Regions from separate parts of the Rahnella sp. 2050 genome, predicted to be linked through region 3. Evidence: predicted binding sites of a transcription regulator. Region 3 holds the regulator's gene; each other region holds the start of a gene.
What was found. The regulator PhoB, encoded in region 3, activates phosphate uptake and scavenging genes when phosphate is short. The targets are predictions, from matches to a motif close to CTGTCATAAAACTGNCNNAT.

Region 1: a site for PhoB is predicted at 5,763-5,782, ahead of opgB (phosphatidylglycerol--membrane-oligosaccharide glycerophosphotransferase). Genes of this name have one in related genera too.
Region 2: a site for PhoB is predicted at 8,148-8,167, ahead of phnC (phosphonate ABC transporter ATP-binding protein). Genes of this name have one in related genera too.

What each region holds. Positions count from the first base shown of each region.
Region 1 is NZ_JBEPKE010000006.1:107,677-118,169, reverse strand. Features, by position in the region: gene ABIC79_RS20265 (NAD(P)/FAD-dependent oxidoreductase) at 1-291, shown strand, start outside; gene ABIC79_RS20260 (methionine ABC transporter permease) at 328-984, opposite strand; gene ABIC79_RS20255 (methionine ABC transporter ATP-binding protein) at 965-2,119, opposite strand; gene ABIC79_RS20250 (MetQ/NlpA family ABC transporter substrate-binding protein) at 2,131-2,973, opposite strand; gene opgB (phosphatidylglycerol--membrane-oligosaccharide glycerophosphotransferase) at 3,224-5,530, opposite strand; gene ABIC79_RS20240 (ABC transporter ATP-binding protein) at 5,950-6,666, opposite strand; gene ABIC79_RS20235 (ABC transporter ATP-binding protein) at 6,663-7,556, opposite strand; gene livM (high-affinity branched-chain amino acid ABC transporter permease LivM) at 7,553-8,839, opposite strand; gene ABIC79_RS20225 (ABC transporter permease subunit) at 8,853-9,767, opposite strand; gene ABIC79_RS20220 (branched-chain amino acid ABC transporter substrate-binding protein) at 9,957-10,493, opposite strand, start outside.
Region 2 is NZ_JBEPKE010000002.1:1,198,687-1,209,179, reverse strand. Features, by position in the region: gene ddlA (D-alanine--D-alanine ligase) at 1-734, opposite strand, end outside; gene ABIC79_RS12885 (DHCW motif cupin fold protein) at 793-1,122, opposite strand; gene ABIC79_RS12880 (NAD-dependent succinate-semialdehyde dehydrogenase) at 1,458-2,837, shown strand; gene ABIC79_RS12875 (ribosomal protein uL16 3-hydroxylase) at 3,121-4,242, shown strand; gene phnE (phosphonate ABC transporter, permease protein PhnE) at 4,323-5,246, opposite strand; gene phnE (phosphonate ABC transporter, permease protein PhnE) at 5,246-6,109, opposite strand; gene phnD (phosphonate ABC transporter substrate-binding protein) at 6,270-7,202, opposite strand; gene phnC (phosphonate ABC transporter ATP-binding protein) at 7,271-8,107, opposite strand; gene dld (D-lactate dehydrogenase) at 8,314-10,005, shown strand; gene ABIC79_RS12845 (Yip1 family protein) at 10,145-10,493, opposite strand, start outside.
Region 3 is NZ_JBEPKE010000002.1:846,007-856,499, reverse strand. Features, by position in the region: gene ABIC79_RS11220 (helix-turn-helix domain-containing protein) at 1-36, shown strand, start outside; gene phoR (phosphate regulon sensor histidine kinase PhoR) at 70-1,389, opposite strand; gene phoB (phosphate response regulator transcription factor PhoB) at 1,412-2,101, opposite strand; gene sbcD (exonuclease subunit SbcD) at 2,329-3,567, shown strand; gene sbcC (exonuclease subunit SbcC) at 3,564-6,812, shown strand; gene ABIC79_RS11195 (ABC transporter substrate-binding protein) at 7,052-8,065, shown strand; gene ABIC79_RS11190 (ABC transporter permease) at 8,077-8,841, shown strand; gene ABIC79_RS11185 (ABC transporter ATP-binding protein) at 8,838-9,659, shown strand; gene qhpR (AraC-like transcriptional regulator QhpR) at 9,656-10,493, opposite strand, start outside.

The DNA of each region.
Region 1 (10,493 bases), on a different contig from region 3:
ATGGCGTACACCTGGTCGGGGCTGATCAGCATTACGCGCAACGGCGCGCCGGTATGGGGGAATATTGCGCCGAACGTGTATTCGTCAGCGGGATGTAATGGTTCCGGCAGTTCCAAGCAGAGTGCGTTCGGGCGGTTGCTGGCGGAACATGCGCTGGGAGAGGACAATCCGTTGCTGGCCGATATGCAGGGCATCGGACGCGCCAGTTATCTGCCGCCGCGCCCGTTCCTGGATGTCGGTGTGAAAGGATTTATGGCCCGTGAACGCTGGCGTTCACGCAGCGAGTTGTAGAGACTGAACATAGCCGGTCGCCGCATAACCGGCTTTTTAATGACGTTTATCGACGCGCGCCACGATACGATCGCCCAGCCACTGAATGCCGCAAACCATCACAATCAGCACGACGATCACTTCTATCATCACCACCGTTTCAAAACGCTGATAACCGTAACGGATTGCCAGATCACCCAGTCCGCCTGCGCCGATAGCGCCCGCCATCGCCGATGCGCCAATCAACGCCACCAGCGTGACCACAAATCCGGACAAAATACCGGGCAGCGCTTCCGGGATCAGCACGTCCCAGACAATACGCAGTTTACTGGCACCCATCGCGCGAACGGCGTCAGTCAGTCCGCGATCCACGTCGCGCAGCGAGACTTCTGCCACGCGGGCGAAATACGGCGTGGCGGTAATCGACAGCGGAACAATCGCCGCCCAGGTGCCGAGCGATGTGCCCACCAGAAAACGGGTTACCGGGATCAGCGCCACCAGCAAAATGATAAATGGCAGAGAACGGAAACCGTTGATCACCAGCCCGAGCGAGCGGTTAACCCAGCGATTTTCGGCAATGCCGCCGGGACTGCTCATCACCAGAATCAGGCCCAGAGGCAAACCCGCGATCAGCGAGAACAGGCCGGAAATTGCCGTCATCAGTAACGTTTCTTCGACGGCGTTAATCAGTAAATCAATCATTACCGGAGACATAACCTGTCAGCTCCACGGTGGCCTGGTGCTGTCGCAGCCAGTCTAAAACAACCTGCTCAGATGCCGTATCGTTTACCGGCACTGAGAAGAAGAAACGCACAACGGCATAATGCTGAATATGATCCACGCCGCCCTGGATCAGCCGGAATTTGCCCGGTAATGCCGTCGCCATTTGAGTGAGTATTTCGCCCTGCCGCCCCTGCTCCGCATACTGGACGCTGTAAATGGCCTCGCCCTGACGTACCGGCGACAACCGTTCAGCCAGCGCTTCCGGCAGTTGCGGCAATAATCCCTGTAACAGCGTACGGGTCAGCGCGGACTGCGGATGCGCAAACACCTGCCACACCGGCCCCTCTTCGATAATTTCACCGCCATTAATCACCGCCACGCGATGCGCGATTTTTTTAATCACCTCCATCTCATGGGTGATCAGCAAAATGGTGATGCCGAGTTTCTGATTGAGGGATTGCAGCAGCGCCAGAATCGAACGCGTGGTTTCAGGATCGAGCGCCGATGTCGCTTCATCGCAAAGTAAAAGTGCCGGACTGGCTGCCAGCGCACGGGCAATACCGACGCGCTGTTTCTGACCGCCGGACAACGCCGCCGGATAGTTCTTTGCCTTATCTTCCAGCCCGACCAGCGCCAGCAGCTCGGCGACACGCGCCTGACGCCGTGCCTTGTCGTATCCGGCGATTTTCAATGGCAGCGCGACATTCTGCTCAACCGTTTTGGCCGACAGCAAATTGAAATGCTGGAACACCATCCCCACGCGGCTGCGCACTGACTGCAAGGCTTTCTCGCTCAGGCCGGTGATGGCATGGCCTTCGATTTCAATCACGCCGCTGTCCGGCTGTTCCAGTCCGTTCAGGCAGCGGATCAGGGTGGATTTCCCCGCACCGCTGCGGCCAATAATGCCCAGGATTTCGCCCCGCCGGACCGTCAGCGAGACATCTTTCAGCGCCTGAATTGTGCCGAACTGACGGCTTACATGGTCAAGGCGCACGACGTCATGCACCTCATCCTGATGCGTTTTCAGAGTGCCACCGGCAAACTGCCCGGCGTTAGCCGGGCGTGGAGGGGCTTTTTCTGAAGACGTCGCCGTGAACTGCGCACCGGTTTCAGAGATGATCGTCATGCTTTACATCCTTACCAGGCCGTCACGCCGGTGCCTTTATAGACCTTATCAAACACCTGTTTGACAGCCTCGTTCTGGTAAGAACTGACCAGCGTTTTCACCCACGGCGCATTCACATTTTCAGTTTTCACCGCGATGAAGTTGTTGTAAGGATTATTCTTTACCGGTTCCTGCGCGATACGATCCGCAGGCGTCAGGCCACTTTTCAGCGCCCAGTCGGTGTTCACAATCGCAGCATCCAGATCCGGCACGGAGCGGCCGATAATGCCGGAATCCAGCTCTTTAATGGTGACGTGGCGCGGGTTCTCAGTGATATCCGCCGTAGTGGCGAAAATACCGGCGCCCGGTTTGAGTTTGATCACGCCAGATTGCTGAAGCAGGATCAGCCCGCGCCCTTCGTTCGCCGGGTCATTCGGCACGCCAATCACTGCCCCTTCTTTCAGCTGGTCGGCAGATTTTACTTTTTTAGAGTACAACCCGATTGGCCACACAGCGGTATCACCCACGCGCACGATGTTGTAGTGATTCACTTTGATCTGGTTATCGAGGAAAGGCTGATGCTGGAAGGCATTGGCATCCACTTCGCCGTTTTGCAGGGCTTCATTTGGCTGGTTGTAATCGTTGAAAATCACCGGTTTTACCGTCAGACCTTTTGCTGCGGCCTGTCTGACCACTTCACGCCAGACATCTTCGTCCTCCCCGCTGATAATTCCGACCTTAACCGTGGTTTTATCGGCGGCCTGTGCCGCACTCAGCGGCGCCAGCACGCTGCCGGAAATGATCACTGCCGAGGTTGCGGCCAGTAAAACAGCACGGTGAATACGGGTCTTTGTTTTGTTGAATGTCTTGCGCATACGCTATCCCCAAAAGTGTGATGAGATGCCTGCTCCGGGCTGTGTTTCCGTGCAGGAATTTGGCGAGTATACCCATCGGCTTATTTCTTTATAATATTGTTTTAATGATAGTTATTCTTGAAATGAATAACCGAAATGGGATAGTAAAGCGATAAAAATGCTAAGTGTTATTTCAATTGCCATTTCCCCAATTTGCTTCCAATAAAAAACCCGCCGGAGCGGGTTTTTAACATTTCGGGCAAACAGCGGATTAAGACTGCGGATCCACCGGCTGAACTTCAAGAGAAACCATGCCGATGCCCAGTTTACGAGGCTGGAAGCCGCCGCTGGTGCCTTCAGTGGGTTCGGTCGGTTCCGGCGGCGTGATGACGATACTTTGCTCCGCTCCCGGATTGGTGAACTGTACTTTCACGATACCGTCTTTATCGCCGAAGGTGACAAACTGCTCCTGATCTCCGACACGGACGGAAACCGGCTTATCGATGTTATTGCCGTAAGCCCGTGCGCGGATCACCACATCAAAGGTGGCGGGCAGCGGTTTAACGTAATCAATTTTCACCGACGGTGCCAGATTGGCATCTGACCAGCGTCCCCAGTTTTCAACGGCTGAAACACCGGTAATCGCTTTTACCTGCTCCGGCAATCCCGGCACCATAAAAGCGATGGCTTTCGACTGATAAGTGGTGGCGGAATCATCAATGTTCAGCGTCTTCAGGGTTTGCTGATAAATCGCATTGCTGCCCGAGGTGTCTTTCACGAAGTCCACTTTACCTTTGAAGGTATCACCGGTGATCTGCACGATCGTCGGCTTCGCCCCGAGGTTCCCCGATGCAACGCACAGGCCGGTATTGAGCGACAACTCTGGTGCCCAGACGCGTCCCATTTCGTAGCATTTATCAACCCAGACAAAGTTATCGCTGGTCGCCAGTCCGGCCAGTTGTTTTTTCAGCGGCGTGGACAGATAGACATCAAACATCGGCTCAATTTTGTCTGCCGTGACCTTCAGAATAAACGGCGTTTTGATGGTCATGCCGGAGAAGGTGAAAGTGCTGTCTTTGGTATTCACCGCATAGTCTTTGATGCTGTTCGGGAAGCCCCACTGTTTGATGACCGCCGGTTTCCAGGCATTCACTTTGTCATCAATATTGAGGAACTGCGCAGTCATCGATGTCGCAGAAACACCGCTGCGTCCAAGACCGATGTAGTTGTCGCCGCCCATCATATCCAGTACGGTCGCGCCATTATCCAGGGTGCTGCGTTTCGCACCGTTCAGCTCCCCCGCCGGATGACGGCCGTCGAGTACGAAGAACAGGTCTTTACGGTTCTGTTTGGTCAGAATGTTGTAAGCCGTGTTGTTCATCGCCAGATGATCGGAAGACACCACAATGATGGTGTTATCGAAATAACCGGACTTTTTAATCTTATCGATAAATGCGGCAATCAGTTCCTGACTACAGGACACGGCGCTCAGTGACTGGTTGGCTTTACCGTTCACTTTATATTCCTTGCGGGTACAGCCGCGGGAAATAAAGCCGTCAGGATGATGCGTATCAACGGTCAGCGTGAACAGTGAGAACGGCTTACCTTCCTGACTCAGCGTCACGAATTTTTTGTACACCTCATCCAGCAAGGTGTCGTCATACCAGCCCCAGTCATTTTTATAGGACGGGTCCGCGACAGTCGGACGCAATTCGTTGTAACCATAAAGATGGTCGAAACCATGGGATTTCAGGAAGGTTCCTTTGCCTGCGAAAGCCAGTTCAGCGCCCTGATAGAAATAGTTGGTATAACCTGCACCTTTGAGCACATCGCCAAGACAGACGTTTTCAGGGTAGAAAGTCGCCAGTGCACTGGAGGCATTACCATCAAACGGCGCAAACAACGGGATCCCACACTGAGAAGCCACCATACCCGCGATGGTATAGCCAGTGCCCGGCAACTGTTTGGTGTTTGTGAAATCGGTACTCTGCGCTTTATGGCGGTTTAATTCGGTGGTCAGGCCGGGGAAGACTTTGTCATCAAAATACGTGCGTTCCAGACTCTCGCCGTAGATATAAACCAGGTTAGGCTTTTTCGCGCCTTTAATGGCTTTTTCGGGCACTTTGTAATAGGTACTAAAATCTGCACCGCTGCCTGAGATTTGCGTTTTGACCAGACGCGAGATGTTCTGGAATGCCTGTGTGGAACCGACAGAAAAGACCGCCAGCACCACGGCCAGCGCACTGTAGACCGCGCTGCTGTTTTTGGCACGACGCTGCTTCAGCCCCCACGCCAGCAAAGCGAATACGCTGACAAGCCCTGCCAGTAAACCGATAAATGGCAGGATATATTTATTGAGCCCCGCCCCTTTCAGGCTACTGGTGACGGTATATAACACCGCGTCCGTGATGCCTTCACCGGTGAAATAATTGCTGCCGATCAGGATGACGTTAAGAATGACGTAAAGCCCGAGGAAAAACAGCACCAGTGAAAACCAGACACGGCTGGCCGACGCCCGCGTGACGTAGAGAAAAATAGAAGAAAGAAATAATACGAAGGAAATTATCTCAGAAGCCATTTCAGCACCCTGTCTGATTTAAACAATAAACTCTACGACCCATTTCTGCTGTTTTACGAGCAGCGCCGACGGTTCAACTCATCGAGCGAATGACCCGTTTGTCATTCACTTACTTCATCCCTGAGACAGGAAAATTCATGCCAAAAACGGATAGCGCTATATAGCCTGTTGATCCTGGTGGGTCAACGCCTTAACACGGCTTCAGGCCACTGATGTGCCCAAAAAAACTGACGTTTTACAAATTCATGACAGCTAATTCCGCATGATACCTCAGAAAATTAACTTTCCGGTCACCTTTCTGTAAGAATTGCATGATAGCGGAATACTGTGGGCGAAATGTGGAGGCAGGTTGAAAATGCGGAAAAAAGTTGGCGGGAAGGCCCGCAATACGGGGTATCGCGGGCATTGAAGATGAAAAATCAGATTCCTCCGAGATAAGCTTTCCGCACCTCCTGATTATGTAAAAGTTCTTCGCCTGAACCGCTAAGCCGAATTTGTCCGTTGACCATCACATAACCCCGGTCAGAAAGCCTGAGCGCATGATGCGCATTTTGCTCCACCAGAAAGATAGTCATGCCGTTTTTTGCCAGTTCGCGCAAGGTCTGGAAAATCTGTTTAACGATAATAGGCGCCAGCCCAAGACTCGGTTCATCGAGCAGTAACAGCTTCGGGCGACTCATCAGCGCACGGGCAATCGCCAGCATTTGCTGTTCACCACCGGACATGGTCATCGCCCGTTGTTTACGGCGTTCCTTCAGGCGCGGGAATAACTCAAACATGGTGTGCAGATCTTCTGCCGCGTGTTTATTCCCGACGGGAATGGTGCCCATCAGCAGGTTTTCTTCCACGGTCATATCCGGAAAAACACGTCGCCCTTCCGGCGATTGCGCTATGCCAGCCGAAGCCACAAAGTGTGTCGATTTGCGGCTGATATCTTCCCCGCGAAACAGGATCTGCCCGCTCTGTATACGTGGCTGGCCGAATATCGACATCAGCAGCGTTGATTTCCCGGCACCGTTGGCACCAATCAACGCCACCGTTTCCCCCTCATGCACCTGCAAAGAGACCTGCTGTAATGCCTGAATCGCCCCGTAATACACATTCACATCACGAAATTCCAGCATCGCGTCGCTCATAAGCTGACCTCGTCGTCTTCATCAGCACCCAGATACGCGGCAATGACTTTCTCATCGTTCTGAATAGCCTGCGGTATTCCTTCGGCAATCACGTCGCCGTGGTCGAGCACGATAATGTGGTCGGAAATGTCCATCACCATGCCCATATCATGTTCGATCAGCAGCACGGTGATGTCGTGATGATCGCGCAGGAAGCGGATAATTTTGCTCAGCGTACGTGTTTCAACCGGATTCAGACCGGCTGCCGGTTCGTCCAGGCAAATCATTTCCGGCGCGGTACACATCGCACGGGCGATTTCCAGCCGGCGCTGCTGACCGTAAGACATTTCCCCTGCCAGCCGGTTGGCACAATCCACCAGTTCCACCACTTCCAGCCAGTAAAATGCGCGGTCCAGCGCCTGATTTTCCGCACGGCGATAACCCGGCGTATTGAGCACACCGGCAATCAGGTTGCGGTTGGTTTGCATGTGCTGAGCGACCAGCAGATTTTCAACCACCGACATTTCACGAAACAGCCGGATATTCTGAAAGGTACGCGCCAGCCCGGCGCGGTTAACCAGGTGTGTACCGCCGAACATTTTGTAGAAAATGCGTTTGCCCAGTTGCGCCGGTTTTATCCAGTCATCAGGCTGAAATTTCTGCCCGAGCACCTGGATTACATTGGTCGTCCGGCGGCGCGTATTGAGCAAAATATTGCCGCCGGACGCTTTATAAAAACCTGTCAGGCAATTAAATACCGTGGTTTTTCCTGCGCCGTTCGGGCCGATCAGCGCGGTAATCGATCCGCGTTTCACCGCAAGATTCACATCGTTCAGCGCCTTAATGCCGCCGAAATGCATGCGCAAATGCTCGACACTCAGGATGTTGTTATCCGCTAACGCTTCGCTCATGGCGCGACTCCTTTACGCACGGCAAACCCGCTGCGGCTGATGCGGATCAACCCGCGTGGCCGCCAGATCATCATCACCACCATTAAAACGCCGAACAGCAATACGCGATATTCGGCAAAGCTGCGCAACAGTTCCGGCGCGACGGTCAGCACAAATGCCGCCAGCACCACGCCGATGGTTGAGCCCATACCGCCCAAAACCACAATAGCGAGAATCAGTGCAGATTCGAAAAAGGTGAAAGAGGTCGGATTAACGAAGCCCTGATACGTGGCGAAAAACACGCCCGCAATTCCGGCTGTGGAAGCCCCGAGGGTAAAGGCAGACAGCTTGACCAGCACATGATTCAGCCCCATCGCGCGGCAGGCAATCTCATCCTCACGCAGCGCTTCCCACGCGCGGCCAATCGGCATGCGGGTCAGCCGGTGTTTGATAAACAACACCAGCAACACCACCAGAACCAGCACGGCATAGATGAAGATAAATTTCATATTCGGGTTATAGGTCAGATGGAAAAACTCGTGGAACGGCACGCCGCCCTCTTTCGCCCGCCGGCCAAATTCCAGCCCGAAAAAGGTGGGCGGAGGCGCGGAAACACCGTTCGGACCGCCGGTAAACGACAACCAGTTGGTCAGCACCAGCCGGATGATTTCACCGAAACCTAACGTCACGATCGCCAGATAGTCGCCGTGCATACGCAGCACCGGGAAACCCAGCAACGCACCCGCCAGCGCGGCCATCACCGCCGCCAGCGGCAGCATCGACCAGAAGCCGAGGCCGAGATACTGATACCCCAGCGCCAGCCCGTAAGCCCCGATGGCGTAAAACGCCACATACCCCAGATCGAGCAAACCGGCCAGTCCGACCACGATATTCAGCCCGAGGCCGAGCAACACATAAATCAGTCCCAGAATGGCGACCGTCAGAATGTATTTGGTGGCGACGAACGGGAAGAAAATGGCCAGCACAATCAGCAGCGGAATAACCCAGCGCAGATGACTTTTATAATCCGGCGACCGGACATAGACGCCCGCGCTGTCGGATTCGAAACGCGCACGCATTTTCTGCCCGGCTGTGGTTTCTAAAAATGCACTGAGCAGGAAGCGGCCCGTCATCACCGCAGCAATGATCCAGACCAGCCTCTGGCTATGAAAGTTAAAGCTGTAACCATCGAGCACCACACCGACCACCGGCCCGAAAATAATCAGCGCCACCAGCCCGGCAAAAATGGCATCCAGCAGACAGCGTTTAAATGAAAATCCGCTGTTCACAGCAGTTTGTGACATCATTTTATTTCCCTCACACTTTCGTCACGACCGGACGGCCCAGCAGGCCCTGAGGGCGGAAAATGAGGATCACCACCAGCAATCCAAAGGAGAACACATCTTTGTAATCAGAATTCACCATGCCCGAGAACTGCGCTTCGGCAATCCCCAGGATCAGCCCGCCCAGCATCGCGCCGGGTAATGAACCAATGCCGCCGAGTACCGCTGCGGTAAAAGCTTTGATGCCGATGATGAAACCGGCGTAGAAATCAAACGTGCCGTAGTTCATGGTCACCAGAACCCCGGCCAGTCCGGCCATCGCTGCGCCAATCATGAAGACCAGCGAGATAATGCGGTCAGTGTTAATACCCAAAATGGAAGCCATTTTTCTGTCCTGCTGCACCGCACGACACATACGACCAAGTTTGGTATTACTGATAATCCACGATAAAACCAGCATGCCAGCCAGCGACGCCACCAGAATGAAAATTTTGGTGTAGGTCATCTGGACAAAACTTTCGCCGATATGAAAACGGAATGCGCCATCCAGCATGGTCGGAATGCCCTGCTGTCGCGGCCCCTGACTGATTTGCGCGTAATTTTGTAAGATAAGTGACATGCCGATAGCAGAAATCAGCGGTGCAAGACGGGTCGAATTACGCAGCGGCTTATAGGCAATGCGTTCAATCGCCCAGCCATACACGCCGGTGACCACGATGGTGAACACCAGCGTGCCCAGGATCAGTAGCGGAAAAGAGTGAAGCCCGAAGAAGGAAAGCAGCGCCAGCGCGATGGCACAGAGGTAAGCCGAAATCATATACACTTCGCCGTGCGCAAAGTTGATCATGCCGATAATGCCGTAAACCATGGTGTAGCCGATGGCAATGAGACCGTAGACAGCACCGAGCGTAATGCCATTAAACAGTTGTTGCAGGAAGAATGAATCCATAAATACGCAGTCTCTTTTTGTGACCGCGCCTGGCTAAGGGCGCATTCATTAAAGCTAATAAAGCGTTATCGTTGCAGCCAGTTTGGACCCGGCCAGCGCACAAGAGCCGGAGCGTACATTAAGTACGTGAGCCAGTTCTTTCATAAAGAGTGAGCACTGCCCGGGTTCAAAATGGCAAATAAGAGTGCTTTATTCCTTAACTTCCTGATATTTGCCTTTGTCGTCCCATTTATAAACCACGTAATCAGAGACTTTCAGGTCGCCTTTACTGTCCCAGGCTTTTTTGCCCATGACGGTATCGACGCTGTTGGCTTTAAGCCAGGCGCTGGCTTTGGCGGAATCACTGCCGCCGGTGGCTTTGAATGCCGCGGCAATAGCCTGCACGGAGGCATAGGAGTAAAGGGTGTAGCCTTCCGGCTCGAACTTGCTGGCGCGGAATTTATCGATAACGACTTTGCCTTCCGGGATCAGACGCGGGTCTTTGCCGAAGGTCATCAGAATCCCGTTGGTATATTGCGGGCCGCCTGCGGCGGTGACCATTTCTTCGTTGACGATACAGTCGCCGGAGAAGAACGTGGCCTGCACGCCCTGCTCACGCATCTGGCGTACCAGCGGACCGGCTTCAGGATGGCAACCGCCGAAGAACACCACGTCCGGTTTCTGCGCACTGATTTTGGTGACCAGCGCGTTGAAGTCTTTTTCGCCGCGCGATAACCCTTCATACAT
Region 2 (10,493 bases), 350 kb from region 3:
CCACACACACTGGCCTGCGGGTGATCGTTACCCAACACAGCGCATTCAATTTCACGACCTTTAATGGCCGATTCCACCAGCACTTTGTGGTCGAAGCTGAAGGCTTTATCCAGCGCACGCTGATAGCCATCTTCATCACTGACTTTACTGACGCCCACCGATGAGCCCTGATTCGCCGGTTTGATAAAAAGCGGCAGACCGAGTTGTTGCGAAACACTGGCAAAGGTATTTTTCTGACGGTTCGCACGTGTCAGGCACACAAACGGGGCAACAGCCAGACCGGCATCGCGCAGCAAACGCTTGGTGACATCTTTATCCATGCTCACGGCGGAACCCAGCACGCCGGACCCCACGAAGGCAATATTTGCCATGCGCAGCAGCCCCTGCAAGGAACCGTCTTCCCCCAGCGTTCCGTGCACTATCGGGAAGATCACATCCACTTGCGACAACGCGCTGGCGCTGTGAGTCTCAATTAACTGATTCTCAGTCTGACCGGGGATCAGTGCAACCTGGTTATTCGAGCGGTTCAGGGCAATCAGCGACGGATTTTCAGCATTGATCAGGTAGTTACTGGCATCATTAATATGCCATTCCCCTTTCTTATCAATGCCCAGCAATGTCACATCAAAGCGTTGTTTATCAATCGCATCCACAATGTTTTTTGCCGACTGCAGTGACACTTCATGCTCTGCCGATTTACCACCGAAAATAATACCAACCCGTAATTTACTCACCTGCTGCTCCTTGTCGCCAGCCTCAGCGGACGGCGAACGTTTCTATAAACAACCACGACTAATCAACAACAAACAGTTTCGCGCCAATTGGTGTGGATGAACGGTGTGCTTCAGCATTGTCCGCCACCTGATAACTCATGCCCGGCGATAAGGTGAAATTCCGTCCGTCCTCAAGACGCGTATGAAGCTCCCCCTCCAGGCAGAACAAAACATGGCCTTTACTGCACCAGTGATCAGCCTCATAGCCAGGTGAATATTCAACGATACGCACACGGATATCGCCAAATTTTTGTGTACGCCACAGCGCCATGCCGGTATCACCCGGATGCTGCGTCGGCGTGACATCACTCCAGTCAGTCGTGCAAAACGGAATCGCATCAAGCTTCATGAGTTTCTCAATGTCGGGAAAAGGAAGGAAAGCCAGCATAAAAGTGAGCGGTAAATTTATCAATCGCTTGCTGAAAACAATTCATTAACAGCCGCTCGCAAAGTTGCGTAAAGCCGATTGTTCTTAGAGACAGGCTGCAGCGCACGTATGGCAGGGCCAGGGGAGAATGCGGGCAGCACACGCCATACCGTTGTGTTGCATGAGATGTCTGTGGGACAGCGGTCACGTTTTTTCGACTATGCTTAATGTTCTGTTGAGAACGCAGAAAGGCGCACGCACCTCAATTCCAACGTGCCGTTGTTTTCGACGACACGCCACAAAACAAGGAGCAACATATGCCATATCAAACGATAAATCCGTTCAACAATAAGCTCATCAAAGAATATCAAACACATAACGATCAGCAGGTTGAAGAGGCACTCTCTGCCGCCCATGCTTTATACAAATCTGACTGGGGTCAGGGCGATATTAAGCAACGCGTTAACGTGCTGCATAAATTGTCAGAACTGATGGCTTCCCGTGTCGATGAACTGGCGGAAGTGGTCAGTGTAGAAATGGGGAAACTCATCGGCCAGAGCCGTGGCGAAGTGCAGATTTGCGCGGATATTGCGAAATTCTATGCCGAAAACGCCGAGGAATTTCTCAAACCTGTGCCGTATAAATCCGATCTCGGCGAAGCCTGGGTCGAACATCATCCGATTGGGGTGATCATGGCCGTCGAGCCCTGGAATTTCCCGTTCTACCAGTTAATGCGCGTACTGGCACCGAATCTTGCCTCAGGTAACAGCGTGGTCGTCAAACACGCCAGTATCGTTCCCCATTGTGCGGAAACCTTTGAGAAACTGGTTACCGAAGCGGGTGCCCCAAAGGGCGCTTATACCAACCTGTTTATTTCTCAGGATCAGGTCAGTGCCATCATTGATGATGACCGCGTTCAGGGTGTCGCGCTGACCGGTTCGGAGAAAGCCGGTGCGGTCGTGGCTTCACGGGCGGCATCTAAGCTGAAGAAATCGACGCTGGAACTCGGCGGGAATGACGTGTTTGCCGTACTCGATGATGCGGATATCGATAAAGCTGCCAAAGCCGGTGCGCAGGCCCGTGTCTCTAATGCCGGACAGGTGTGTACGGCGGCCAAGCGCTTCATTATTCATGAAAAAGTCGCCGATGAATTCCTTAAAAAATTCACCGAACACTTCAAGGCACTGAAGATCGGCGATCCGCTGGATAAATCCACCACACTGGGACCGTTGTCCTCTGCCGAAGCGGTGAAAACGCTGAGCAAACAAGTGGATGATGCCGTGAAACACGGGGCGAAACTGCACTTTGGCGGTAAAAAGGTGGCAGACAATCCGGGCAACTTCTTTGAGCCAACGATTCTGACGCACATTACCCGCGATAATCCGGCCTATTTCGAAGAGTTCTTTGGCCCGGTCGCACAGGTGTACGTGGTGAAAAATGATGAGGAACTGGTGAAACTTGCCAACGACTCACATTACGGCCTCGGCGGTTCGCTGTTTACCACCGATCTGACCCGCGCCCGTAAGCTGGCGAGCCAGATTGAAACCGGTATGGTATACGTCAATTCGCCGACGGATACCGCTGCTGAACTGCCTTTCGGTGGTGTGAAACGCTCGGGCTTCGGCCGCGAACTCTCTGATCTCGGTATCAAAGAATTTGTGAACCAGAAACTGGTGGTGCTGGCCGCGAAATCATAAATATTTCAACCAGAGTTCTATACCCAAAATAATTCGGGCTGCAGGACAAAAGCTTCAGCTTTTGAACAGCGCTTGCGCTGGCCCTAATAGGGCGAGGCTTGCCGAGTAACGCGGAAAGTGAAGGGATCCCGATGAGCTTACTCAGGTAAGTGATTCGGGTCACTGAACGCAGCCAACGCATCTGCGGTTCGAATTATGATGGGTAGCCTTGATGCATGACAAAGCGCTGTCCTTATTCCCCTCTCTATAATCAGACCCGTTTGTCTTCCCACGGGTAAATCACATGGCTTATGAACTCAATCTGGACTGGCCGGAATTTTTAGAAAAATACTGGCAAAAAAAACCTGTTGTTATCAAAAAAGCGTTCTCAAATTTTGTTGATCCAATCTCTCCAGACGAATTAGCCGGTCTGGCGATGGAGCCGGAAGTGGACAGCCGTCTGGTGAGCCATAAAGATGGTGAATGGCAGGCAAGTAACGGTCCTTTTGAAGATTTCGACGGGCTGGGTGAAACCGGCTGGTCACTGCTGGCACAGGCCGTAAACCACTGGCATTTGCCTGCGGCAGAACTGGTGAAACCTTTTCGCGTATTGCCGGACTGGCGTTTAGACGACCTGATGATTTCGTATTCCGTGCCCGGCGGCGGTGTCGGCCCGCACATCGATCAGTATGACGTGTTTATCATCCAGGGCATGGGCAGCCGCCGCTGGCGCGTGGGCGATGCTCTGCCGATGCGTCAGTTCTGTCCGCACCCGGCGTTACTGCATGTGGATCCGTTCACGCCAATCATTGATGAAGATCTTGAACCTGGCGACATTCTGTATATTCCGCCGGGCTTCCCGCACGACGGCTTTACCCATGAAACCGCCCTCAACTATTCCGTCGGTTTCCGTGGCCCTAACAGCCGCGATTTCATCAGCAGTTTTGCTGACTACGCGCTGGAAAACGATCTGGGCGGCAGCCATTACAGCGATCCGGATCTCAGGCTGCGCGACCACGTCGGGAAAGTAGAAGATTACGAGCTGGAACGTGTGCGCCAGATGATGGTTGAGCTGATCAGCCAGCCGGAAGATTTCAAACAATGGTTTGGCCGTTTCGCCACTACGCCCCGCCATGAACTGGATATCGCGCCAGCCGAACCGCCATACGAATCACATGAAATTGCCGATGCACTGATGCAGGGCGAAAGCCTGGTGCGCCTGAGCGGTCTGCGGGTTCTCAACGTCGGCGAACGTTTCTTTGTTAACAGCGAGCCGCTGGAAACATCGCAACATGCCGCCGCCGATGCGCTGTGCCGCTATACGCTGATCAGTAAAACAGAGCTGGGTGCTGCGTTGCAGGATCCTGAATTTGTCGCTCTGTTAACAGATCTGGTGAATCAGGGTTACTGGTATTTCGACGAGTAAACTCCCGGCGATTCAATAACAGCAAAGGCGGCATCCATCCCGGATGCCGCCTTCTTTTATTCTGTTTCGACCGTTAACATTTACGAGCGATAAAGCTCCACCGGCGGCTTCATTTTCCGTTCTTCCGGTGCGAATAAACTAATCTCTTCGCCCAGGATATATTTGGCGCGCAGCATCGCGGAAATCTTGTCCATAATCATCACGATAGCCACTAAAATCAATGTGATAAACATCACTACATCCCAGTTCCACAGACGCATATTTTCCGCATACACCAGACCGATCCCGCCCGCGCCAACAAAACCAAGAACAGCGGCTGAACGGGTATTGGATTCAATCTGATACAGCGACAACGCAAGGAATGTCGGGAAGGATTGAGTGAAAATCCCGAAGCGGTGCGTTTGTAGCGGGGAAGCCCCCAGCGCCCGCAGGCCGCGGCTCGGCGAACGATCTACCGCCTCATGCCCTTCCGCATAAAGCTTGCCAAGCAAGCCTAAATCCTGCATCACGATCGCCAGCACACCGGCCAGCGGCCCCATGCCGACAGCACGAACGAAAATCAGCCCCCAGATCGCCATATCCAGCCCGCGTAAAACATCCAGAAGACGGCGGATGACCATGGAAACGGGTCTGAGAACCGGCGTCGACATCACATTACGCGCCGCAAGGAATGAAAGAGGCAATGCGAGGAAAGACGCGGTGATGGTTCCGGAAAACACAATCGCCAGCGTGATAGCTATTTGCGAAAAATAATACATAAACGGCCATTCGGAAACGTTATGCCAGACAAACATCCGCAGGAAATAACGTCCTACTTCGCGGGTGCCGCGCACCACTTCGCTCCATGGAATACCGAAATAACTGAAGAAATAGACGTAGTACAGCGTAATCACGACAGCCAGTATCGCGAGGTAGCGCAGATAGCGGCGCTGCGCGGCAAACAGATGCCCGTGCTTCTGCTTCAGGCTGCTGACCACATGAGGTTCGAGCGCATCAGTTAACATCAGAAAGTGCCCTCCACAACGCGTTTGCGCAATTTACCGGAAAGAAAATCCATCGCCGACACCACCAGAATAATCAGCAGTAAGGTCATGCTGACCTGGTCATATCGGTCCAGTTTGATTGAGGTCATCAGCTCCTGCCCGATACCACCGGCCCCGACCAGCCCGAGGATAGTCGACTGGCGGAAGTTAATTTCGAGGCGCATAAAGCTGTAGGATAAGAAGATCGGTTTCACCTGCGGCCACATGGCGAAACGCATGCGCTGCAAACGCCCCGCGCCACAGGCTCTGAGTCCGCGCACCGGTTTATCCGATGCGGTTTCAATGGATTCGTAGAACAATTTGGTCAGACTGCCGGCAGTGTGTAACGTCAGGGCGATAAAGCCCGGAATGGCACCGACGCCAAACGCCATCACACACATTACCGCCCAGGCCAGTTCCGGCATGGTGCGCAGGAAAGCGACAAAGGTACGGATGCTGAATTTCACCCATTTAGGCGAATCCGTATTGCTGGCGGCGAGAAAAGCCAGCACGACTGCCAGCGCCGTCGACAATATCGTCGAGGACAACGCCAGCTGAATAGTTTCCCAAATCAGCGGCAGCTGAATATTGAGACGATATCCCCAATACGCCAGTGAACCTTCTGTATGTCCGTCAGCAAATAACAATGACCAGTGTAATACCGGCACCGTCTGACCAATATAATCAAAGAAGCTCGGCGCGGAGACAATAATCGTTTTTAAATTAAGTTCGGAAACATTGCCTGACCACAGATATAACAACAACATCAGCCCTGACCAGATCAGCGCTTCCCGCTTTTGTTTACCGCGTATCTGCTGGTAATAACGATTGAAGTCTTTGTTCAAAATAATATTTCCGATTTGCGATAATCATTATTCCTCCCCCTGCGAAGGGGGAGGTCAGGAGGGGGTATTAAAAAAACAATAATGGTAAAAGCTTTCGCTTCCTGAGTTGCCATTAATACCCCACCCCAACCCTCCCCTTCGCAGGGGAGGGAGTTACGGGTTAGCGACCGCCTTTAGTCAGCTCACGCTTCATATCAATAATCTGCTGATATTCAGCCAGGGACGTTTCGCCGATATGCTGTTTGCCGCCCACCGCTTTTACGAAACAAGCGTGGTCATCTTTATCCAGTTTCTTAATGGCAGAAACCAGCTTAGCTTTAAATGCCGGTGGCAAATCGCTGCGCACTAAAATCGGACCATTAGGAATTAATGGCGATTCCCAGATAATGCGGATTTTCTTCATCAGATCCGGATGGTCCATGCGGATCATGCGGTTGAATGCACCGGAGGTATAACCGGTTTCGCGGTCGCCGATCATTGAAGTCCAGGTGACTGCGCCTTCGAACTGGCCGTTCAGCACGCCAAGAATATCCTGCTCATGGCCGCCGGAGAAGGTTACGCTGGAGAAGAAGTTGTTGTATTTGTTATCCGTCGTGCCGCCAAATTCTTTCTTGAATGTCTGGTTTGGGATCAGGTAACCCGAAGTAGAATCCGGGTCAGCGAAACCGAATGATTTGCCTTTCAGGTCAGATAATTTCTGGTACGGGCTGTCGGCTTTCACGACAACCACGGAGTGATAACCCCGGGATTTATCCGTATCGTCAATGACAATGCCGACCAGATCCACCGCTTTCGGATTATTAATATAAACCGAAGCAAAAGATGACGGGGACATGCTTAATACCATATCCACTTTCTTACCTAATAACCCCTGAATAACACCTGAATAATCGGATGAATTACGCAGTTTGGTATCCACATTTAATTCTTTATCGAAGAAATCTTTTACACACTGATTATCGCCGATTTGCTGGGTGGCATTCTGGCCACCCAGAATACCTAAGTTTAATTCTTTAGGAGCATCTTCTGCCATGCTGTGCATTGCAGTAAAAGAACCTGCTACGAAGACTGCCAGACGTAATAACTTCTTCATGTAATGATGACCTTGTGTAGATTGAGAGAAAGTAGAAATAAGCACTGCAAAATAAATAACGTTATTGTTTAACTGTTTATCGCTTCGTGTTCTTCACCGTATAACTGATGCAAAATGCCTTCAGTTAACTGGTCCGGATGGCCGTCGAAAATAATCTGCCCTTTCGCGATGCCGATAACGCGGGTGCAATAATCTTTCACCAACTCGACAGAGTGCAGGTTGACCATCACGGCGATATTCTCTTCGCTGACTTTTTTCAGCGCATTCATGATGCGCAGGGTATTTTTCGGATCCAGTGACGCCACCGGTTCATCGGCCAGCAGAATTTTCGGGTTCTGCATCAGCGCGCGACAAATCGCCACACGCTGCATCTGGCCGCCGGAAAGGTTTTCGGCACGCTGCAATGCATGCGGCAGCATGTGCAACCATTCAAGCAAAGAGATGGCGCGGGCGCGGTCTTCGTCATCGAACTGGTTAAAGAATGATTTGAACGTTGAGGTGTGGCTGAGACGCCCCAGTAACACATTTGTCAGGACATCCAGACGAGGCACCAGGCAGAAATCCTGAAAAATCATGCCACAGCCTGAACGCCAGCGACGCAATGCTTTGCCGGTAAGCCCGGCCAGCTCCTGCTGTTCACCATTTTCGTAATGACATACCACACTGCCATCCGTGAGCGGGATCGTACCGTTGAGCACATGCAGCAGGGTGGATTTACCCGCGCCAGAACGGCCAATTACCGCCACGAACTCACCGGCGTGGAGATCAAAATTGATGTCATTCAGGACACGCTGACCCGATTTATAGGATTTCACCAGGCCTTTGACGTCCAGAACTTTGTTCAGATGCTGTGGCCCGGTCTGAGGATATTCAGCCTGTGCCAGCTTAAGTTGAGCTTGCGCCATGATGCTGTCTCTCGGTTGCTTTCGTTATCTGGCGTTCATTAAGCGCGAGTTTTATGACACATCAATGACGATTTAATGGACAGCGCATGACAAAAATGCAACAGATTAAGTGAAATTACCTAACCCATATCCCGAATGACGTTTAACTTAACAAGTATCATTTAAGTCTATGATTAGATGGCATCCCATCAAAAAAGGAAGATGAAATGGATAATCAGTCACTCATCGCCACGCTGAAAGAGATTGCCGGCAGCCGCCACGTTTTAACCGGCGACAGCAACACCGAACGCTACCGCAAAGGGTTTCGCTCCGGTGGCGGCAAAGCGCTGGCGGTCGTATTTCCACAAACGCTGCTGCAACAGTGGCAACTGCTCAAAACCTGCATCGCCGCCGACAAGATTGTCATTATGCAGGCCGCCAATACCGGGCTGACCGAAGGTTCGACGCCCAGCGGCGACGACTATGACCGCGACATTGTTATTTTCAGCACCCTGAAACTGGACACGATCCAGTTACTCGACGGCGGTCATCAGGTGATCGGCTTTCCCGGCAGCACCCTGTATAAGCTGGAAAAAATCCTCAAGCCCTACAACCGCGAACCGCATTCAGTGATTGGCTCGTCCTGCATCGGCGCATCGGTGGTCGGCGGGATCTGTAATAATTCTGGCGGATCGCTGGTGAAACGCGGCCCGGCGTATACCGAAATGGCGCTCTATGCACAAATCGATGCACAAGGTGAATTGCGGCTGATTAACCATCTGGGCATTAATCTTGGTGAAACGCCGGAAGAAATCCTGACACGTCTGGAAAAAGGCGATTATCTGGAAACCGATATCCAGCATGATCAGCGTCTGGCGTCGGATCACGATTATGCCTCACGTGTCCGCGAAGTGGATGCGGATACGCCGTCGCGTTTCAACGCGGATGAGCGACGTTTATTTGAAGCTTCAGGTTGTGCGGGCAAGCTGGCGGTTTTCGCCGTGCGGCTCGATACGTTTCCGGCAGAAACGCAGCAGCAGGTTTTCTACATCGGCACCAATGACACGGCGGTGCTGACAGAATTACGCCGCCAGATCCTGCGTGACTTCGCTAACCTTCCGGTGGCAGGGGAATACATGCACCGGGATATTTTCGATATCACCGAAGTCTATGGCAAAGACACTTTCCTGATGATCGACAAACTTGGCACCGACAAAATGCCGGACATGTTTACTGCCAAAGGAAAGTTCGATGCACACGCCAGCAAGGTCCCTTTCCTGCCCAAACATTTCAGCGACCGCGTGATGCAGTGTCTGAGCAAAGCCCTGCCGAATCATCTGCCACCGCGTATGAAGCAGTATCGTGACCGGTTTGAACATCACTTACTGCTGAAAATGTCCGGCCCCGGTATTGACGAAGCCCGAACCTTTTTGACACGTTTCTTTAGTGATGGTCAGGGTGATTTCTTTATCTGTTCCGCCGACGAAGGCAAGAAAGCCTTCCTGCATCGCTTTGCCGCCGCCGGTGCCGCCGTGCGGTATCACGCGGTACATGAAAAAGAAGTGGAAGATATTCTGGCGCTGGATATCGCACTGCGCCGCAATGACCGCGACTGGTTCGAGACATTGCCGGAAGATATCGACAATCAACTGGTGGCAAAACTGTATTACGGCCATTTCATGTGCCACGTTTTCCATCAGGATTACATCGTCAAAAAAGGCGCAAACAGCAAGGCGCTGAAACACAGGATGTTAGAACTGCTCGACGCCAAAGGCGCGGAATATCCCGCCGAACATAACGTCGGCCATTTGTATCTGGCAAAACCACATTTGAAAGAATTCTACCGGCAGGCAGACCCGACCAACAGCTTCAATCCGGGTATCGGGAAAACCAGTAAGATGAAGAACTGGCAGGAATAATGTCCTTCAAAAGAGGAATGGCGTAGTCGGCGCAGGCAGTTTGTTCCCAGACAGCGCGGAGGACCCGGAGCGTACATAAAGTACGTGAGGAGTCCGAGCACTGCCCGGGGGCAAAATGGCAAGTAAGATAGCCATTAAGTTAAAATAACTGTGTTCCGTAACCCCACATAATTACCGTCAGAGCCAGAAGCAGCTCTAATACCAGAACGCCCATTGCCAGTGTTGAACTGGAGAACAGGAACCCTTCGCGACGGTCGATATTGAGGAAGTTAGGAATGCCGAGATACAACAGGTATCCGCTGTAACACAGGCCGATCAGCCCGACAAACAGGCATAACCAGACCATCGGATACAGGGCTACGACCCCGCTGAGGAACATGGGTGTGGCCACGTAGCCGGCAAAGACGATACAGTTGTTGAGTGTCGGGCGGCTGTCATAGCGACGCGCCATTCCGTAGATAATCCGCCCCATCAGTGCGACAGCAGCG
Region 3 (10,493 bases):
CTAATTGAAGAAAAAGGTTTACAGATCATCTGCTAAAAGAAGCCACAGCTTGTTGCTGTGGCTTGATTTTTATCCCTTTACGCCGCTTTGGCTGGCCTGTTCCTGAGGAACAATCAACTTCGGCGCCAGCATAAACATAAACCGGGTACCGACGCCGACTTCACTCATGACTTCAAGTTTCGTGTGGTGATGGCTGAGCGCATGTTTGACGATTGCCAGTCCCAGTCCGCTGCCGCCGGTCTGACGTGAACGGGCTTTATCGACGCGGTAGAAACGTTCGGTCAGGCGCGGCAGGTGCTGCGGCGCAATGCCCGGTCCGTTGTCGCTGATCTGGAACTGTGCGCCATGCGGCGTTTGTTGCCAGCTGACTTCAATCCGTGTCCCCGCTGGCGTGTGGTTAACCGCGTTATACACCAGGTTCGACACCGCGCTGCGCAGTTGATCTTCATTACCAAAGACCTTCAGCTTGTCGTTTACGCGAAACACCACTTCATGCCTGCCGTTGCTTAACGTTTGCACTTCACGTTCGAGCATGCCGAGCATCACCGGAATATCCACTTTTTCGTGCAAATCAATATTCGCTGAGGCTTCGATTTTCGACAGCGTCAGCAGCTGTTTCACCAGCCCGTCCATCCGCCGCGTCTGTTCCTGCATGGTATCCAGCGCTTTAGTGCGGAAAGGCTCTTCCAGCTTGGCGTCTTCCATCATTTCCAGATACCCCTGCAATACCGTCAATGGGGTTCTCAGTTCATGACTGACGTTAGCGAAGAAGTTACGCCGTGCGCCTTCAAGCTGACGCATCTGGGTCACGTCGCGTGCCACCATCAGCAGTTGTCCTTCGGAATAAGGCATGACGCGAAATTCGACATAATGCTCATTATTGAGTTGTAAATTCAGCGCCCGGCTGAAATCGCGGGTCTGGATCCACAGCCGGAATTCCGGATAACGCAGCAGGTTGAAGATATGTTGCCCGTTATCTTCCGGCCAGCGGAAACCGAGCAAATCCTGCGCCAGTCCGTTACACCAGAAAATATTGCCATCTTCAGTGGTCAGCACCACGGCATCCGGCAGCGATTCGGCACCGCTGCGAAAACGTTTGATGAGCTGACCTAATTCCCGACGGCGACGCCGGTTGCGTATCTGCATCTGGTTCAGCCCGTAAAACAGCGGCTCCCAGCTCCAGCGCCCATTCGGTGGCGTAATGCTGCGGTCGAGCCACAGCCAGTGAGAGAGTTTAAGCTGGTTGTAATAATTCCAGCCCAGTGCCGCCATCAGCGACACCAGGAGGAGCCAGCCGAAATGGCCGACGAAGATACCGAGAATTAACGCTGGCAGGCAAAAGAGAAACAATTCACCCGCCAGTCGTTTCCATGACAAACGTTCTAGCACACAGATTCTCCGCTGTGAGGGCTCAATAACGCGTTGAAAAACGGTATCCGGTACCACGAACAGTCTGGATCATTCTGTCATGTCCACTGGTTTCCAGCGCCTTACGTAAACGACGAATATGCACGTCAACCGTGCGATCTTCCACATAAACGTTAGTGCCCCAGACGTTATTGAGCAACTGTTCGCGGCTGTATACACGTTCGGAATGGGTCATAAAGAAGTGTAATAACTTAAATTCGGTCGGCCCCATATCGAGCGCCTGCTCGTTGGCCATTACCCGGTGAGACGACGGATCCAGGCTTAAACCCTGCATGTCGATCACTTCTTCCACCGCCATTGGCGAGATGCGACGCATCACGGCTTTAATGCGGGCAACCAGTTCTTTCGGAGAAAACGGTTTAGTGATGTAATCATCGGCACCCACTTCAAGGCCGCGCACCCGATCTTCTTCTTCACCGCGTGCGGTCAGCATCATCACCGGAATTTCGCGGGTCAGTGCCTCACGTTTAAGATGCTTAATAAACTGAATACCGGAACCGCCAGGTAACATCCAGTCAAGCAGGATCAGTTCAGGGTAAGGTTCAACAAGCTGCCCAATCGCTGAATCAAAATCCTCAGCTTCTACGGCCTGATAGCCATTTTGTTCCAGTACAAAACACACCATTTCACGGATTGGAGCTTCGTCTTCAACCACCAATATACGTCTAGCCATCGTAGGTCCTGCCAATAGGTTAGCGATCTTTTATTTGATTGCGGGCGCCATTATGCGTCAGTTTTGTGACAGATTTATGAATGAAAAGAATGGTTCATTACAGTCAACTATGACAGATAATTTCCGGCCATCTTGCTGAAATTGGTCTGATTTATCGGGGACAGCTTCCCCTGCCGACGTTTATACTTTACCCCATTGTCGTCATCCAGGGTTCATACGGGAGTCTCATGCGCCTGATCCACACCTCAGACTGGCACCTCGGCCAGTACTTTTTCACTAAAAGCCGTGCAGCCGAACATCAGGCATTTTTGCGCTGGCTGACCGGTCAGGTGCAACAACATCAGGTCGACGCCGTGATTGTCGCGGGCGATATTTTCGACACGGGATCCCCACCCAGTTATGCCCGCGAATTGTATAACCGCTTCGTGGTGGAATTACAGCAAACCGGCTGCCAGCTGGTGGTGCTGGCTGGTAACCACGATTCTGTCGCCACGCTCAATGAATCGCGCGAGCTCCTTTCCTGCCTGAATACGCGGGTGATTGCCACCGTCGGTGAAAACCTTTCTGAACAGATTTTAGTGCTCAGTCAGCGTGACGGGAAACCCGGCGCGATACTGTGCGCTATCCCGTTTTTACGCCCGCGTGATCTGCTCGCCAGCCAGGCGGGACAGTCCGGCAGCGACAAGCAACTGGCATTGCAGGAAGCCATCGCCGCGCATTATGACGCGCTCTGGCAGGCTGCGCAGGCCAGACGTGACGAACTGGGCATGCCGCTGCCTATTATTGCGACCGGCCATCTGACGACTGTCGGCGTCAGTACCTCTGATTCCGTGCGCGACATCTATATAGGTACGCTCGATGCGTTTCCGGCGCAGGCCTTTCCGCCGGTCGATTATGTGGCACTGGGTCATATTCACCGTGCACAATGCGTCGCCAAAACCGAACATATCCGTTACAGCGGTTCGCCGATTGCCCTGAGTTTTGACGAACTGAGCAAAGCTAAAAGTGTGTACTTACTTGATTTTGATGGTGCGACGCTCAACGCCATCGACACACTGGAAATCCCGGTTTTCCAGCCGATGCAGGTAATCAAAGGCTCGCTGGTGGAGATTGAACACCAACTGGCACAGTTCGAAGGCGGTGATCCGGCCAAACCGGTGTGGCTCGATATTGAAGTCTCCACCCAGGATTATCTCAGCGACATCCAGCGACGCATTCAGGCGCTGACGGAAGATCTCCCGGTAGAAGTCGTGCTGTTACGCCGCAGCAAAGAACAGCGAATCAACAGTATTGAGCAGCAGGAAAAAGAAACCCTCAGCGAACTGAGCGTCAGCGACGTGTTTGAACGACGGCTGGCGCTGGAACCGGACCCTGACGAGCCGCGTCAGGCACGGATGCGCACGTTGTTTGCGCAGGTGGTTGAACAGGTTACCAACGGTCAGAACGCGGAGGACAGCGCACAATGAAAATTCTCAGCCTGCGTTTAAAAAACCTGAACTCGCTGGAAGGCGAATGGAAAATTGATTTCACCGCCGAGCCGTTTGCCAGCAACGGATTATTCGCCATCACCGGCCCGACCGGTGCGGGGAAAACCACCCTGCTCGATGCCATTTGTCTGGCGCTTTATCATCAGACGCCACGGCTGAACATTACACCAAGCCAGAATGAACTGATGACCCGCCACACCGCAGAATCGCTGGCCGAAGTGGAGTTTGAAGTCAAAGGTGTGGGTTACCGCGCTTTCTGGAGCCAGCGCCGCGCCAAAAATTCCCCTGACGGCAATCTGCAGGCACCGAAAGTCGAGCTGGCGTTACTGGCCGACGGCAAAATTCTGGCGGATAAAGTGCGCGATAAACTCGATGCCATCGCCACACTGACCGGGCTGGATTTCGGCCGTTTCACCAAATCCATGATGCTTTCACAGGGGCAGTTCGCCGCGTTTCTGAATGCCGATGCCAACGACCGCGCCGAATTGCTGGAAGAACTGACCGGCACCGAGATTTACGGTCTGCTTTCTCAACGCGTGTTTGAGCAACATAAAGAAGCGCGCATTGCGCTGGACGGTCTGCATCAGCGCATGGCCGGAATCGAACTGCTCAGCGAAGAACAGCGCCAGACGCTGGAAGCACAACGTGCTGAACTGAACACGCAGGAAATCAGCCTCAGTCAGCAGGCGCAGCAGCGCCAGCAGGATCTGAACTGGCTGCAACAGTGGCAGCAGGTGCAGCAAAAACAGCAGCAGTCTCAGCAACAACTGACCGCCGCAGAGCAGGAAAATCTGGCCGCCGCGCCGCAGTTACAGCAACTGGCGCGCAGCGAACCGGCAGAAAAACTGCGTCCGTTACTCAATGATCGCCAGCGCTGTCAGGATGACGCGCAGCGCCTTCAGCAATTACTGATACAACTGACGCAGCAGCAGGAGCAGCAGATTGCACAGATGACGCCGCTGAGTCTGGCGGTGGAACAGGCGCACACTGCACGGCAGAAACAGGCGGAAGAACAGCGTCAGATGCAGACGCTGATCGAAGAAAAAATCCTGCCACTGGATAGCGAAATCGCGCAATGGCGCAAATCGCTGGTGGAAACACAACAGGCGGTCAGCGAGTCGCAGAAACAGGCTGGTGAACATAGCGCGACGCTGCAGCAAATCACGGCGGAACGTCAGAAACTGGATGAGGAAAGCCGCCAGCATCACACCCGTCAGGCCGCGCTGACTGAAGCCCTTAACGTTGCACAACAACGTCAGGCTGAACTGGAAAAACAGTACCCGCAGGTAGTGTTACAAAAACGTCAAACCGAACTCATGCAGCTCCGGCCGGTGCGGCAGCAGCTGTTTTCACTCTCGCAAATCTTCCCGCAACTGAACCAGCGCGTGCAGCAACAACATAAAGATTTTGCGCAGTACCAGATGCTGCTGGCCGAAGAAGAACTGCGTCTGGGCGCGATCCGTCTGCAATGTCAGAAACAACTGGAACATCTGAACGACGTCAAGGCGCTGCATAAACAGGAAATGCTGATCGTCAGCCTTGAAGCCGAACGTGCGAATTTGCAAAGCGGCAAAGCCTGTCCGCTGTGCGGCTCAACATCACATCCGGCGATTGAACATTATCAGGAGGTTAAACCTTCTGAAACCGCGCAGCGCGTCGAGAAAATGCAACTGGAATTCGATGCAGCAAAAGCCAGCGGTATCGAACTGGCGGCGAAAATTAAAGGCCTGAAAGAGCAACAAACACGGCTGCAAACTCAGCTTGAGCAGGATCAGCAACAACTGAATGCGCATACCCTGAACTGGCAACAACTCAGTGCGCCGCTGAATCTGACGTTTACGCTGCATGATACCGCCGACATCACGCAATGGCTGACCGCCCGCGATGAGGAAGAGCAGCAGTCGCAGGCGCGACTGAGCCAGCACGAACAGCTGGCGCGGGCCCTGCAACAGGCCAAAGATGCCCTGAACGACGCACTGAATGCACAGCAGAAAGTGCAGCAGCAAAGCGCCTTGCTGACAGAGCGCGTTACCCGGCTGGAAGAGATGCAGGCAAAATCTCAGCAAGACCTCGTGCGGTTGCAAAAGCAACTGGCGGAAGGTGAAAAATCCCTTTCTGAGCTGAATGCCCGACGCCTCGAACTGTTCGGAGAGCGTCAGGTTGCTCAGGTTCGCGAGCACTTACATCAGCAACAACAGGCGACAGAACAAGCGCTGAGTGATGTCCAGACCGCGCTGCATAAGGCGCAGGAACAGCGCGACCAGTTGGCCGGTCAGTTGGCCAGTACTCAGCAGCAACAGTTACAGACCGCCGCACAACTGACGCAGGTGGAACAGGCGTGGCAGCAGGCATTGAGCGCCAGTGGATTTTCGGATGAAGCCGCAGTGAAACTGGCGCTGCTCGACGACGCGTTGCGCCAGCAGCTTCAGCAACGCAAAGAACATCTGCAACAACAACTGGCACAGGCGCAGGCATTACTGGCGGATGCCCGTCAGCAGCTCGAAAAACATCAGCTTGCCCGTCCTGCACATCTGAGTGAAACCGACAGTGATCTTAACGCCCTGACGGTGCAACAGGCGGAGCTGGCACAACAACTGAAAGTCCTGCAACAACGTCTGGGCGAAGTGAAAAATCAGCTGGAAAGCGACAAGCAACGCCACCATGGTCAGCAGACGCTGATTGCGCAGATTGCGCAGGCGCAGCGGACCTGTGATGACTGGGGTTATCTCAACCAGATGATTGGCTCCAGCGACGGTGCGAAATTCCGTAAATTCGCGCAGGGTCTGACGCTCGATCATCTGGTGTATCTGGCCAACCGCCAGCTGGAAAAATTGCACGGACGTTATCTGTTGCAGCGCAAAACCAGCGATGCGCTGGAACTGCAGGTGGTCGATACCTGGCAGGCCGATGCCGTGCGCGATACCCGCACGCTATCCGGCGGCGAAAGCTTCCTGGTCAGCCTGGCACTGGCCCTGGCGCTGTCCGATCTGGTCAGCGATAAAACCCGCATCGACTCGCTGTTCCTTGACGAAGGTTTCGGTACGCTCGATGCCGACACGCTGGATACCGCGCTGGATGCGCTCGACAGCCTGAATGCCTCGGGTAAAACCATCGGCGTGATCAGCCATGTCGAGGCGATGAAAGACCGTATTCCGGTGCAGATCAAAGTCACCAAAGTGAACGGTCTGGGCGTCAGCCGCCTGAGCAGTGAATTTAAAGTCTGATCCCTCGCCACTGCCGGGCAGGTTGCTAGATAAATTGCTAGCCACATGCCCTGCGGTGGATCCTTTTTGTGAAAGCGTGCACAAAAATCGCACCAGTTCAGTGCGCGCTTTTTCCTCAACCTGCTGAATTTACGTTTATTCCCGCTGCCGGAACGAACTGGCACGCCCTGTGCTTAACGTTATGTATACAAGTTGCAGTACAAGTTGCAACGTCCTCATAACCGCTTAGGGAACCGCCAATGAAAAACATCAAACCTGAAGTTGATAAAAAACGTCGCCAGCTGATGAAATGGCTCGCCATTACCGGCGGAGTGTCCACCCTTGGCGGAATGATCCCGACGTCAGTTTTTGCAGCCGACGACGATGAAATTCGTATTGGTTACTGGCCGATTGTCGGTGGTTTGCCGCTGTATGTGGCACTGGAGCAGGGCTTTTTTAAACAAGCCGGGCTGAATGTGAAAGGCGTTAAATTCGCCAGCGCCCAGCAAATTGTCGAAGGGATGATCACCGGCAGGATCCACGGCTGCGCCAACGGCACGGCAACCGGCGCGCTGGGACTCGGGGCGATCACCTCGCCGGGTCTGTTCAAAATTATCTGTTCTAACCCGTCAAACCATACGCTGGTGTTAGATGAATTTCTGGTGCCGCTCAACAGCCCGGCAAAAGCTATCAGTGACCTGAAAGGCAAGAAAATCGCCTGCGGTCCGGGGATCCAGAACGTCACGATGGCGAAAATTATTCTGGAGAAAAATGGCTTCACTAATCCGTCAGTCATTGAACTGCCGGTCGGACAACACGCGCCTGCTCTGGCCGCCGGGCAAATTGACGGCGTATATACGCTCGAACCGACCGGCACTGTCGGACGCATGAAAAACCTTTCGCGCACACTCGAAACCGGCGTTATTTCTAAATACGTGCTTGGCAACGCCGACGCCCCGTGGTTCGGCGGCGCAGCGGCACTGAACGCCAGTTTTATCGCCAGCAAGCCGGAAGAAACCAAAAAGTTTATTGCCGCTTATCAGAAAGCGGTGGAATTCATTGCGGCTCACCCTGATAAAGCGCGCGAAAACGTCGCCGGTTACACCAGCATTGAACCGGCGCTGGTCAAAGAAGTGCCGCTGCCGGGCTTCGTGATGTATCCCGATTTGAAAGGCGACAACCTGCAATGGTTCCAGAAGTTTTATGACGTCTTTACGGAAAGAAAAATCTTCAGCAAGCCGGTGGATGTCGCTTCGCTGATCTATCAGGGATAAGGAGAAACAGGATGACTTCACGCTGGTCTTCAAGGTTACTGCCGCTGGTCGGCCCGGTACTGCTGTTTTTATTCTGGCAACTGGCCGTCAGCGCAAAATGGCTGAATCCCGTGCTTCTGCCCTCGCCGGTCGAGACAATCGGCTACATGTTCCAGTCATTTTCCGACGCGTCCATGCGCACCGACATCGGCGCAACCCTTTACCGCACGCTGGTGTCTTTTGCCTTTGCCGCCGTAATTGGCGTGCCGCTGGGCGTAATTTTGGGCAGCAATGAAAAGGTTTACCGCAGCCTGGAATTTTTGATCGACTTCTTCCGCTCCACACCGTCGTCAGCGCTGATCCCGCTGTTTATGCTGATTTTCGGGATTACTGACGCCAACAAAATCGCCATTGCTGCCTTTGCCGCCGTGCTGGTCATCCTGTTCAACAGCGCATACGGCGTGATGAATGCCAAAAAAACGCGCCTGATGGCCGCCAAAGTAATGGGAATTTCCCGCTGGCATATTTTCAAAGACATCATGCTGATGGAAAGCCTGGCACAAACCTTTGTCGGCCTGCGCACCGGCGTGTCGATCGCGCTGGTGATCGTGATCGTCGCCGAAATGTTTATCGGATCAGAAACCGGCCTCGGCCACCGGATCATCGATGCCCAGCAGGTGTTTAACATCAAAGACATGTACGCCTCGATCCTGATCACCGGCGCGCTGGGTTATCTGCTCAATCTGGCTTTTTTGCTGATCGAGAAAAAAACCGTCCACTGGAGTAGCAAAGCATGACGCACCCTCTCTCGCTGAACCCTGATTATAAAGGCCCGCAGTTGCCGCAATATGCCACGCGCCCGGACACCCATGTGACGATCCGCGGACTGAGCAAGGCGTTTGCCGGACAGCCGCTGTATACCGACCTGAATCTCGACTTACCGCGTGGAAAAATCGTGTCGATCTTCGGGCCGAACGGCTGTGGTAAATCGACCTTAATGAACATGATCGCCGGTCTGATCCCGGTAGATAAAGGCGACATTCTGTTCGACGGCAAAACGCTGGCGCAAACCACCATCGGCTATGTGTTTCAGAACTACCGCGACGCGCTGTTTCCATGGATGAGCGCCCGCGCCAACATCGCCTATCCGCTGATACGCCACGGCATGAGCAAAGCGGATGTGAATGCGCGGGTCGAAGAACTGACGCAGATGTTTGATATCCGTTTCGACCTGAAACGCTATCCGTATGAGCTTTCCGGCGGACAACAGCAAACTGTGTGCATCATGCGGGCGCTGGCGACGCGTCCGGAAGTGATGTTCCTCGATGAGCCTTTCTCGGCGCTGGATTTCGAGATGACGCTGTTTATCCGCGATAAATTACAGGAAGTGCAACTGGCGACCGGCGTCACTATGCTGATTGTTTCGCATGACCTGGAAGATGCGGTATTTCTGGCGGATGAGATTTTACTGCTGACGCGGCGGCCGACGCAGATTGCGGAAATCGTGCCGTTCGACCTGCCGCGCCCGCGAGGGTCGGAAATCATGAGCCACCCGGAATTTATCCGCGTGAAGGCGCACACGCTGGAAGTCTTTAAACGGGAGATGGCGCTTTAGCTGGCGGCAGTCTGCCGCCACTGACGCGGGCTGACGCCAAACCAGCGGCGGAAAGCCCGCGAAAAGGCACTGACTTCGGAATACCCTAGCAGCAACGCCATTTCGGAAATCGGCAGTTGTTGCTGTTGCAGATAATGCGTCGCCAGTTCGCAACGGACGTTATCCACCAGTTGGGTAAACGTCAGGTTCTGTTCGCGCAGGCGGCGTTGCAGCGAACTCGGCGACATACCCATTTTTTCGGCCACTTCATCAAGCACCGGCTCGCCGCGTAATAACGCCTGACGTACCCGCGATCGCACGCTGTCGGTGAGCGACTGCTGCGACGGCGCATCCGCATTCAGACGGCGGATCGCATCCTGCATGACCAGCAACAGCGTCTGATCCCGTTCCGGCATCGCCCGCTGTAAATCGCGTTTGACGATCAGCAGGGAATTGTACGGCTGATCGAAATACACCGGCGCATCAAATACTTTGCAGTGTTCATGCCATTGCTGCGGACGCGGATGCTCAAAATGCACCTCACGCGGCGCCCAGTTTTTCCCCAGCCCGTGACGCAATAAATTGAGGATCATCCCCAGCGTCAGTTCCGCATCCTGCCGTCTGCACAGAATGCTGCCGTGCCGCACCTGATAATCGAACCGGTAATGATCCCCCTTATCCACCAGCCGCGTCAGCGTATTGTGCTGATGAAAGGGAAAGGCATTCACTACGTTTTGCAGCGCGGTTTCTGCCGAAGAAGAACATAAACCGATGTAGCCAATCAGCCCTAATGACTGCGGTTTGAACTGTTTCCCGTAATGCAAACCGAAGTTATCACAACCTGACTGCGCCGCC